Regions from separate parts of the Rhodococcus sp. NPDC055024 genome, predicted to be linked through region 4. Evidence: riboswitches for the same ligand, from Rfam matches in the RefSeq annotation. Region 4 holds a riboswitch; each other region holds the start of a gene.
The links. A riboswitch is a leader RNA that binds a small molecule or an ion and turns the genes downstream of it on or off. The one in region 4 is predicted to bind cobalamin.
Positions count from the first base shown of each region.

Region 1: linked by a shared signal. The riboswitch ahead of ACWF6P_RS15120 (FecCD family ABC transporter permease) and the one ahead of cobN (cobaltochelatase subunit CobN) in region 4 are both predicted to bind cobalamin.
Region 2: linked by a shared signal. The riboswitch ahead of ACWF6P_RS14535 (ABC transporter substrate-binding protein) and the one ahead of cobN (cobaltochelatase subunit CobN) in region 4 are both predicted to bind cobalamin.
Region 3: linked by a shared signal. The riboswitch ahead of ACWF6P_RS20025 (CbtB domain-containing protein) and the one ahead of cobN (cobaltochelatase subunit CobN) in region 4 are both predicted to bind cobalamin.

Region 1 covers NZ_JBSGVT010000006.1:132,413-134,608, forward strand. The annotation lists gene ACWF6P_RS15120 (FecCD family ABC transporter permease) at 1-939, opposite strand, end outside; cobalamin riboswitch at 1,057-1,192, opposite strand; gene ACWF6P_RS15125 (TetR/AcrR family transcriptional regulator) at 1,209-1,721, opposite strand; gene ACWF6P_RS15130 (alpha/beta hydrolase) at 1,870-2,196, shown strand, end outside.
Region 2 covers NZ_JBSGVT010000006.1:7,149-9,344, forward strand. The annotation lists gene ACWF6P_RS14530 (siderophore-interacting protein) at 1-678, shown strand, start outside; cobalamin riboswitch at 720-900, shown strand; gene ACWF6P_RS14535 (ABC transporter substrate-binding protein) at 959-1,972, shown strand; gene ACWF6P_RS14540 (class I SAM-dependent methyltransferase) at 1,973-2,196, shown strand, end outside.
Region 3 covers NZ_JBSGVT010000009.1:184,375-186,570, reverse strand. The annotation lists gene ACWF6P_RS20035 (alpha/beta fold hydrolase) at 1-645, opposite strand, end outside; gene mhuD (mycobilin-forming heme oxygenase MhuD) at 691-999, shown strand; cobalamin riboswitch at 1,088-1,226, shown strand; gene ACWF6P_RS20025 (CbtB domain-containing protein) at 1,252-1,446, shown strand; gene ACWF6P_RS20020 (CbtA family protein) at 1,437-2,196, shown strand, end outside.
Region 4 covers NZ_JBSGVT010000003.1:135,079-137,274, forward strand. The annotation lists gene cobG (precorrin-3B synthase) at 1-723, opposite strand, end outside; cobalamin riboswitch at 775-908, shown strand; gene cobN (cobaltochelatase subunit CobN) at 948-2,196, shown strand, end outside.

The sequences.
Region 1 (2,196 bases), on a different contig from region 4:
TCCGGTCACCACGCTCAGCGGGATCTCGGTCGGCCGCAACGACGTCCGCGCCACGACGTCGACCCACACCAGGAACGACGCCCCGATCAGCGCCGCCGCCGGCAACACCACTCGATGTCTGGCTCCGACGATCATGCGTGTCACGTGCGGTATGACCAAGCCTACGAAGGCGATCGCACCGGACACTGCAACCATCGTGCCGACCAACGCTGCCAGCACTCCGAACAACACGTTTCGCAGGGTTCGGATGGGAATACCGAGGGAAGCCGCGACGTCCGGCCCGGCCGCCAGTGCGTCCAACCAACCGTGCAGCGCGAACACCGCTGCCGTCAACAGGACCACCACGATGGCCGGCGCCCACAACTTGTCCCAGGAGGCACCGGCCAAACTTCCCAGGAGCCAGAATAATACGGACTGCGCAGCCTGGGAGTCGTTGGTGCGCAGCACCAGAAAGCTCGCGATGGCCGACAACGCAGATGCGGTAACAGTGCCGGTCAGAACCAATCGCAGCGGAGTTATGCCGCCTTGCAGCGTCGCGATGGTGAAGACGAGGATCGCAGCTCCCAGAGCTCCGATCATCGCACCGAGGCTGAGTGCCCATACTCCGGCGCCGGCGAACAGTCCGGTGGTGATGACGGCGGTAGCACCGACACTCGCGCCGGACGACACTCCGAGCAGGTGGGGATCGGCAAGAGCATTGCGGACGAGGGTTTGCACCACCGCGCCGGCAACGGCAAGACCAGCGCCGACAGCCAGACCGAGCAGCACCCGAGGTGCCCTGATCCCCCACACGATCGCAAGATCCGAGCGTGTGACGGCCGGGCCTCCGAAGCGCGAGTGCACCACGTCCACCACGGTGGACACGGGGAGCATCTCGGATCCGAAGGCCAATGCGCACACAGCCGAGAGCAAGGTGACGACCAGCAGAGCGGGCAGCACGATACCCGGACTGAGTCGTCCTCGCGGTGCACCAGCCTTCGGCGAAGGCAGGTGGGTAGGTGGAGACAGAGCTCCGCCAACAGCATTCATGGTGTGACCGATCCATCCTCGTGGCATGACACAACGTCAACGAGGGTGGTGTCTGGCTACGGTCGACGCGTGGACGACCTCACAGTGGCGGGACCGCGCCGGAATTGCACCGACTTCCCATTACCTCGATGATGACGTCAGAACCATAACGGACGGCGGTCACCATTCTCGACACTGGATCAGGATTCCGACGCGATCATCGATCTCGCATGCCGCACGACGGCTTCCGTGCGCACCCGAAGTTCTTCGGGTGAATCCGATTCCAGCACAACCCGATGCACCTGACTGTCCACGGCAGTCACGGTCAGCCGCGAGGTCAACAACGCGTCCTGCGCACTGAATCCACGGCTTTCCAACACCTCCGAAAACCCTAGTACCAGTTGCCGATTCATTCCTTCGACCTGTTCGATGAGCTCAGGCGTACGCGGAACCTGATCGTAGAGCAGGTGAAAGAACTGTCGCGGTTTACTGTTCACCGCGACCGCGCACTCCACCAACATCCTGACGGCGTCGTCGAGGGAGAGTTCGCGCTCGACGATGTCGGAAAGGCAGACCGCAAAACTTTCCCGCGCGGCACTCACGTGACGGTTCGCCAACTCGGAGAGGATCTCGTACTTGTTTCCGAAATACTGGTAGAGCGAGCCCACCGACACGCCTGCCTCGTCAGCAATCCGGTTGGTGGTCGCCGCCATGCCCTCCGAAGCGAAAACGCGAGTAGCTGCCTCCAGGATCGCGTCGTACGTAGCCCTGGAGCGCTGCTGGGAGGGCCTTTTCCGCAGAGTCGACACGGTCCTCCGATGCGAGTTGTCAGCCGCGATGCCGGTATCGAGAATTGTGTAGGTGACCAGCGCCGATTATTCGAAGTTTATGCCCGCCCGGTACGCCGACCACATGCCGGCGCCGACCCCGACGTGGTGGGAGTGGAACGGCAATACCGTCCACGTCGCACGGGCGGTGGTGCCGCACGCGCCGGTTCGTGTTCTCGGCATCCACGGCGCCGGCGGGTACTCGGGCGCGTTGTGGCCGTTTGCCGGGATCGGCGTGAAACTCGGCGCCGAAGTCCTCTTCCCCGACCTTCCGCTGTACGGCGACACCGTTGCAGCCGACCCCGCCGGCGTCCGGTACGAGCAGTGGGTCGATCTTCTCTGCGATCTCGTCCGAGCAGAG
Region 2 (2,196 bases), on a different contig from region 4:
CGCCCGAATGTAACCGTACGGATGAATCTCGGGCCGGCCTTCGACGACGCTTCGCGCGTGCACACGGTGCGTTCCTACGATTCAGCGAGCGGATCGATCGTCATCGACGTGGTCCTGCACGGACAGACCAGTCCGATGATGAGATGGGCGGCGGCGTTGACCGTCGGCGACACCTTCGGCCTCACCGGTCCGCGGCCACACTTCTTGATCCCTGATGTTCCCGGTCGACGTATCGCACTCTTTCTGGACGGCACCGCAATACCTGCGTTGCACTCGATCATCGAGCAGTTGCCTACCGACGTCGCCGGAATCGGCTGGGTCACAACAGATGACGAGGTCGCCTTCGCCGAACTACCCACCCTCCCCGGCCTGGAACTTCACCGCGTCAGGGTCGATCTCGCCGAGCCCGACGGCCCACTGACGACGCGGGCGCGCGAGCTCACCGATCCCGAGAGCTACGTCGTATGGGGCGCCGGTGAACGCAGTGAGATGCGCGCAATACGGAAGCACTTTCGCTCGACCGTCGGACTCGACAAGGACGACGTTGCGATATTCGGGTACTGGAAGCAGGGCATCAGCAACACCGAGATCGACCTCCGTCGACGCGAGAACTACGAGCGCATCCTCGCCGACGGCGGATCCCTGACCGACATCGACGACCTGGCCATCGAGATCTGATTGCCTCACACTGGCCGACCTGACCGGCAGTGCACTGCGGTGATAAGTTCCTCTGTGCCAGCAGACCTCCACACAGGGGGTCAGGGAATCCGGTGTGAATCCGGAACTGACGCGCAGCGGTGAGGGTGACCGCCCGGGCTTACGCCACTGGATGAGAATCTGGGAAGGCGCTCGGGTGGGGCGATCTCGAGTCCGAATACCGGCTGGCAGCAGGGGTCAACAGGCGCCTGTTCACACGGTAACGGGCTCCGCGTACGAGCCCCTGCGAGAACGAGATTCCATGCGTCTGTCCAGACTTCGCCTACCCGCCGCTGCCGTTGCAGCCCTATTGGGCGCATCGTTGGTCGCCTGTTCCTCCGACGACAGTGCTGTCGAACAATCAAACACTGCCGAACAATCCAGCGCCTCAGTCCAGAATTGTGGCCGAGACGTCACGGTGGAGCGACCGATCGAACGGGCGATCGCGGTAAATCAACCGGCGGCCGAAATGCTGTTCGCGCTGGGAGTGCAGGACCGGATGGCCGGCTACGCCATGAGCGATGACGACGTCCTCCCCGAACTGCGCGAGGCGCGTGGTCAGGTGAAGGCCTTCGACACCGAGTTCCCGTCATTCGAGAGTGTCCTCGAACGCGAACCCGACATGGTCTACACGACCTTCAACTACACGTTCACCTCGGAAGGCATCGCCGACCGGACCAAGTTCACCGACCTCGGTGTCGCGACATATCAGTCTCCCAGCGAGTGCACCGGTCAGGATGCCGAGCAGAGCAAGGCCCTCACGCTCGACGACTTGTACGACGAAATCGACGACGTGGCAACACTGTTCGATGTCAAGGACAAAGGTGTCGAGCTCACCGAGAGTTTGAAGGATCGCGCGGCCACCGCCACGGCGGCACTGGGAGCCGAAAACGTAACGCTGGCGTGGTGGTACGCAGCCACGAAGACTCCGTACTTCGCCGGGTGCTGCGGTGCACCGGGAATCATGACCGACGCGGTGGGTGCGAAGAACGCCTTCGACGACAACAAGCAGTACTGGCCCGAAATCGGTTGGGAGAGTGTGCTCGATCGAGACCCGACCGTGCTGGTGCTCGCAGATCTCGACCGCGGTGGAGACGGCGACAGTGCCGCAGACAAGATCGCGTTCCTCGAATCGGACCCGGTCGCCAGCAAGCTCACCGCAGTGAAGAACAAGCGTTACATCATCCTCGAAGGCACGACGATGGATCCCTCGATCCGCAATGTCGGTGGCATCGAACAGCTCTCCGACGGGCTGCGCCAGTTGGGTGTGGTCTAGATGTCCGCGGAGATCAGAGAACTGGTGTGTCAGTGGGACGACCAGCAAGCGGCATACATCGCGGATCGCGAGAAGCGCTTCGACGTGATTCTCGACGTTCTCGAATTGCAGCACGCGCACACCCCGTTCACGGTCGTCGACCTGGCCTGCGGGCCGGGTTCACTGAGCGCCCGGATTCTCGAGAGGTTCGAGCACGCGAGCGTTGTGGGGATCGATTACGACCC
Region 3 (2,196 bases), on a different contig from region 4:
GTACCGGGCTTGCGGCCGCTCGGCCATCTCTCGCATCTGCCCCTCGGGGGTGATGGTGAATTCCCCCTCGATGAGCAAAGTCGGCGCCTCGATCGCCTTCCACTGATCCCAGAAGTGCCGCGTGCCCCACTCCTCCGAGATGTCGCGGAAGGTCGAGACGTCACCGTGCAGGTACCACCCGTCGTCGCGGCGGTCGAAGGAATCGAGAAAGTACTGGCCGGCGACGGGGCCGAAGAATTCCTTCATCGCGTCCTCGGAAGCAAACGGTTGCGGCCACGCCGAAATCATCTGCGCCCAATCCGCTGCGGTGCGTCCGCGAAAGTCCGGGGCCATGTCTTCGAGGACCAGGGCACACACCTTCTCTGGATGCGCAGCGGCGAAGCACCACGCGTGCAGAGCGCCCATCGAATGACCGATCACGATCATCGGACCTTCGATGGAGGAAACGGCCGATGTCAGGTCCTCGACGAATGCCTCGGTAGTCAGTTCCGCCGGCGCCGGCCTGCCGTGACCGGCGGCGTCGAAGGTGTAGACGTGGCCGAACTCGCGGATCCACGGCACATGGCGACGCCACGTTCGGGAACTGCCCATGAGGCCGTGCAACAACAGAATCGGCTGTCCCGTTCCACCTTCGTCATGCAACACGAGTGTCACGGTACGCGGTGAAGGTACACGGGTAATGTCGCTTTCATGGCAGTCGTGAAGATCAATGCAATCGAGGTCCCCGAGGGCGCCGGCCCCGAACTGGAGAAGCGCTTCGCAGCACGCGCTCACGCAGTCGAGAACTCCCCGGGCTTCCTCGGATTCCAACTCCTCCGCCCCACCGCAGGTGAGAGCCGCTACTTCGTGGTGACTCAGTGGGAGTCCGAGCAGGCGTTCGCCGATTGGCGTGACGGCCCTGCCCGTGAAGCCCATTCCGGCGAGCGTGCGAAGCCCGTCGCTTCGGGTGCGTCGTTGCTCGAGTTCGAAGTTGTCTTGGACGTCGCCGCCAAGAGCTGATCTCGAACGATTGTGCCCGCCTTGCCGGGCACAATCGACGGTCATCTCGGCTTCACGCGTTGACACGGTGCGGGCAGTAGTGCAAAAGTTCGCATGTAAACGCGATGGTCCGACAGGAATCCGGTGAAAGCCCGGAGCGGTCGCGCCACTGTAATTCGAGGTGAAGTGCCTTTTTCGGTACGGCTCTCTCGACAGCCAGACACTTCGGCCATCGCATGGACCTAGGGGACGCGAAAATCCCAGGAGGCTTCGATGGCTCTCGCCTATTCTCCCGATACGTCGATCGATTCGACTCGTCTTGCTTTCCTCGCCGCTGCGGTAGTTCTGTTCGCGATGCTGGCTCTCTACCTGGTCGGATTCGACCAGGGCGCGATCTCTCGCACCGGCATGTACATGCATGAATTGATGCACGACGGACGCCACTTGATGGGCCTGCCGTGCCACTAGTCGACAGTTTCACGAAGCTTCTCATTCGTGGATTGTTGGCTGGTTTGATCGCGGGCATTCTTGCCGGCGGTGTTGCGTTCGTGCTGGGTGAACCCCACGTCAACGCTGCCATTGCGATCGAAGAAGCCAACAGTGCCGCTGGAGAACATGCCGGCGAAGCCGCTGGGCATTCACACGGTGACGAAGAAGAACCACTGGTGAGCCGCGACGGGCAGCGCGCTGGGCTGTTCCTGGCCACCGCGCTGGCCGGACTCGCGCTCGGCGCTATCTTCTCGGTCGTCGCCAACTACGCGCGACGACTCACCGGAATGTCCGGGCCGTTGTTGGCGATCACCATCGCCGTCGGCGGTTGGCTGGCCATCGAGGCGGTGCCGTTCTTCAAGTACCCGGCAAATCCGCCGGCCGTCGGAGATCCGGACACCATCAACCAGCGGACACTGCTGTGGCTGGCGGCCGTGATTCTCGGGCTGCTGTCCGTCACTGCGGCGGCAGCTGCAGCAAAGGCAGTTTCCGGGCACGAGTTCCTCAGTGTGCGCATCGCCGCTCCGGTGGCTGCGTTCCTGGTGATCGTCGCGATCGGTTACGTCTCGCTTCCCGGCATCAACGAGGTGGGCGAGGACTTCCCGGCAACTCTGCTGTGGGAGTTCCGACTTTCCTCGCTTGCTACGCAGGCGACACTGTGGCTCGTACTCGGATTGGCATTTGCCTTCCTCACCGAGCGCGCGACCAAGAATGCCGACGTGGCAAAGA
Region 4 (2,196 bases):
TCGCTGCTCGAGCCACCCGATGGTGGGCCGTGCATCCGGCGTGAGATCCGCCTCGCCGATGGACTCGGCGCTCAGGCCCAACTGCTCGAGGGTGCGCTCGATTCCGTCCGGAACCTCAGCCAGCCGCCAGTGCTTGTCGCGAACCTCGAGGAACGATCGAGCCGCCTCGAGGAGCAACCCGACGGCGTCATCTGCATGTACGCGGTGAGTGGTGTGGTGACCGGCGAGCACCAGGGAATGCTCGGTGGCGCTGTGCGCATGGAGTCCGAAATCGCCTCGCAGCCCAGTGATGTCTCCGCGTCCGTCGTCAAGGGTGAACAGCGTTCGCCCCGGCAGATCCGCCAATGCCTGATCCGCTTGGATGGCCGAATCGAGACGGTGGACCAGTTCACGAATGTCGGCGACGCCCCCGATACGGCCGGACAGTGGGGACGCGAGAATGTTGCGTACTCGCTCGTGCGTCGCGGACGGCAGCAGACCCGCCGACGCGATACGCGCCGCGAAGGCTTCGGGATCCGAGACCGAGCGCAACTGAACGTTGCCCCGCGAGGTGAGTTCCATCTGACCGTTACCCAGATCGCGCGCCGCGTCGGCAAGCGTCTGCAATTGGGCCGGGGTGAGGAGACCGCCGGGGAGGCGCACGCGTGCCAGTGCGCCGTCGGCGGCGTGGTGAACTTGCAGTGCACCCGGGCACGCGTCTGGCTGTGAACGGTCCGTGGGCATGGCTCCAGGGTACGACCTGTCATGAGTGCCTTCTGCGGACCGGTAGCATCACCACCACCAGTGACGGCAGTTGAGGAAACCGGTGAAAGTCCGGTGCGGTCGCGCCACTGTGAGTGTTCTTTCGAACGGAATGTGTTTCCGCTCGGAAACACGAGTCAGACCCTCAACCGCCGTCGATGACAGATCTGTGCCACGGGGCGCGAAACCCCAGGAAGGCTTCACCCGTGATTCTTCTGCTCTCCACGTCCGACACCGATCTGCTGAGCGCCCGCGCCAGCCAGGAAGCCGGCGACGGAGTTTCCTACCGCTGGGCCAACCCTTCCCGCTTGCTCGTTTCGGAAGACTTGCCGCCGCTGCTCGACGGCGTCGATCTCGTGATCGTTCGTATCCTCGGCAGCCGTCGCAGTTGGGAGGACGGCCTGGACATGGTCCTCGCCTCCGGACTCCCTGTCGTCGTGCTCGGCGGCGAGCACGCACCGGACGCCGACCTCATGGAGTGCTCGACGGTCTCCGCCGGCGTCGCTGCCGAGGCCCACAATTACCTGGCCGAGGGCGGCGCGCAGAATCTGGCACAGCTGCACCACTTCCTGTCCGACACCGTCCTGCTCACCGGCCACGGGTTCGAACCGCCGGCCCACCTGCCTTCCTGGGGAATCGCGGATTTCGCGCCCGATCTCGACTCGGCGACCGGTCCCGTCATCGCCGTTCTGTACTACCGCGCTCAGCACCTGGCCGGAAACACCCGGTACATCCAGGCGTTGTGTGACGCCGTCGCCGAGGCTGGTGGCACAGCGCTCCCGATCTACTGCGCATCACTACGAACCGCAGAAGCCGAACTTCTGACCACTCTCCGCCGCGCCGACGCCATGGTCGTGACAGTTCTTGCTGCCGGTGGCACCAAGCCCGCGACGGCGTCCGCCGGTGGCGACGACGAAGCCTGGGATGTTGCCGCACTCGCTGCTCTCGACGTCCCGATCCTGCAGGGTCTGTGCCTGACCAGTAGCCGCGCCACCTGGGACGAGAACGACGACGGACTGTCTCCTCTCGACGTCGCGACCCAGGTCGCGGTGCCGGAGTTCGACGGTCGCATCATCACCGTCCCGTTCTCCTTCAAGGAAATCGACTCCGACGGACTGTCCACGTACGTCCCTGACGTCGAGCGCGCTGCACGTGTCGCCGGGATCGCGGTCCGTCACGGCAAGCTGCGCCACATACCCACCACCGAGCGTCGCGTTGCCCTGATGCTCTCGGCGTACCCGACCAAGCACGCCCGCATCGGCAACGCCGTCGGTCTCGATACTCCGGCGAGCGCAATCGACCTGCTCACTGAAATGCGTTCTGCCGGTTACGACCTCGGTCCGGTCGACGGTCCGGACGCAGTTCCCGGCCTGGCGGCGAAGGACGGCGACGCGCTGATCCATGCCCTGATCGCGGCCGGCGGCCAGGATCCCGACTGGCTCACTGCCGAGCAGC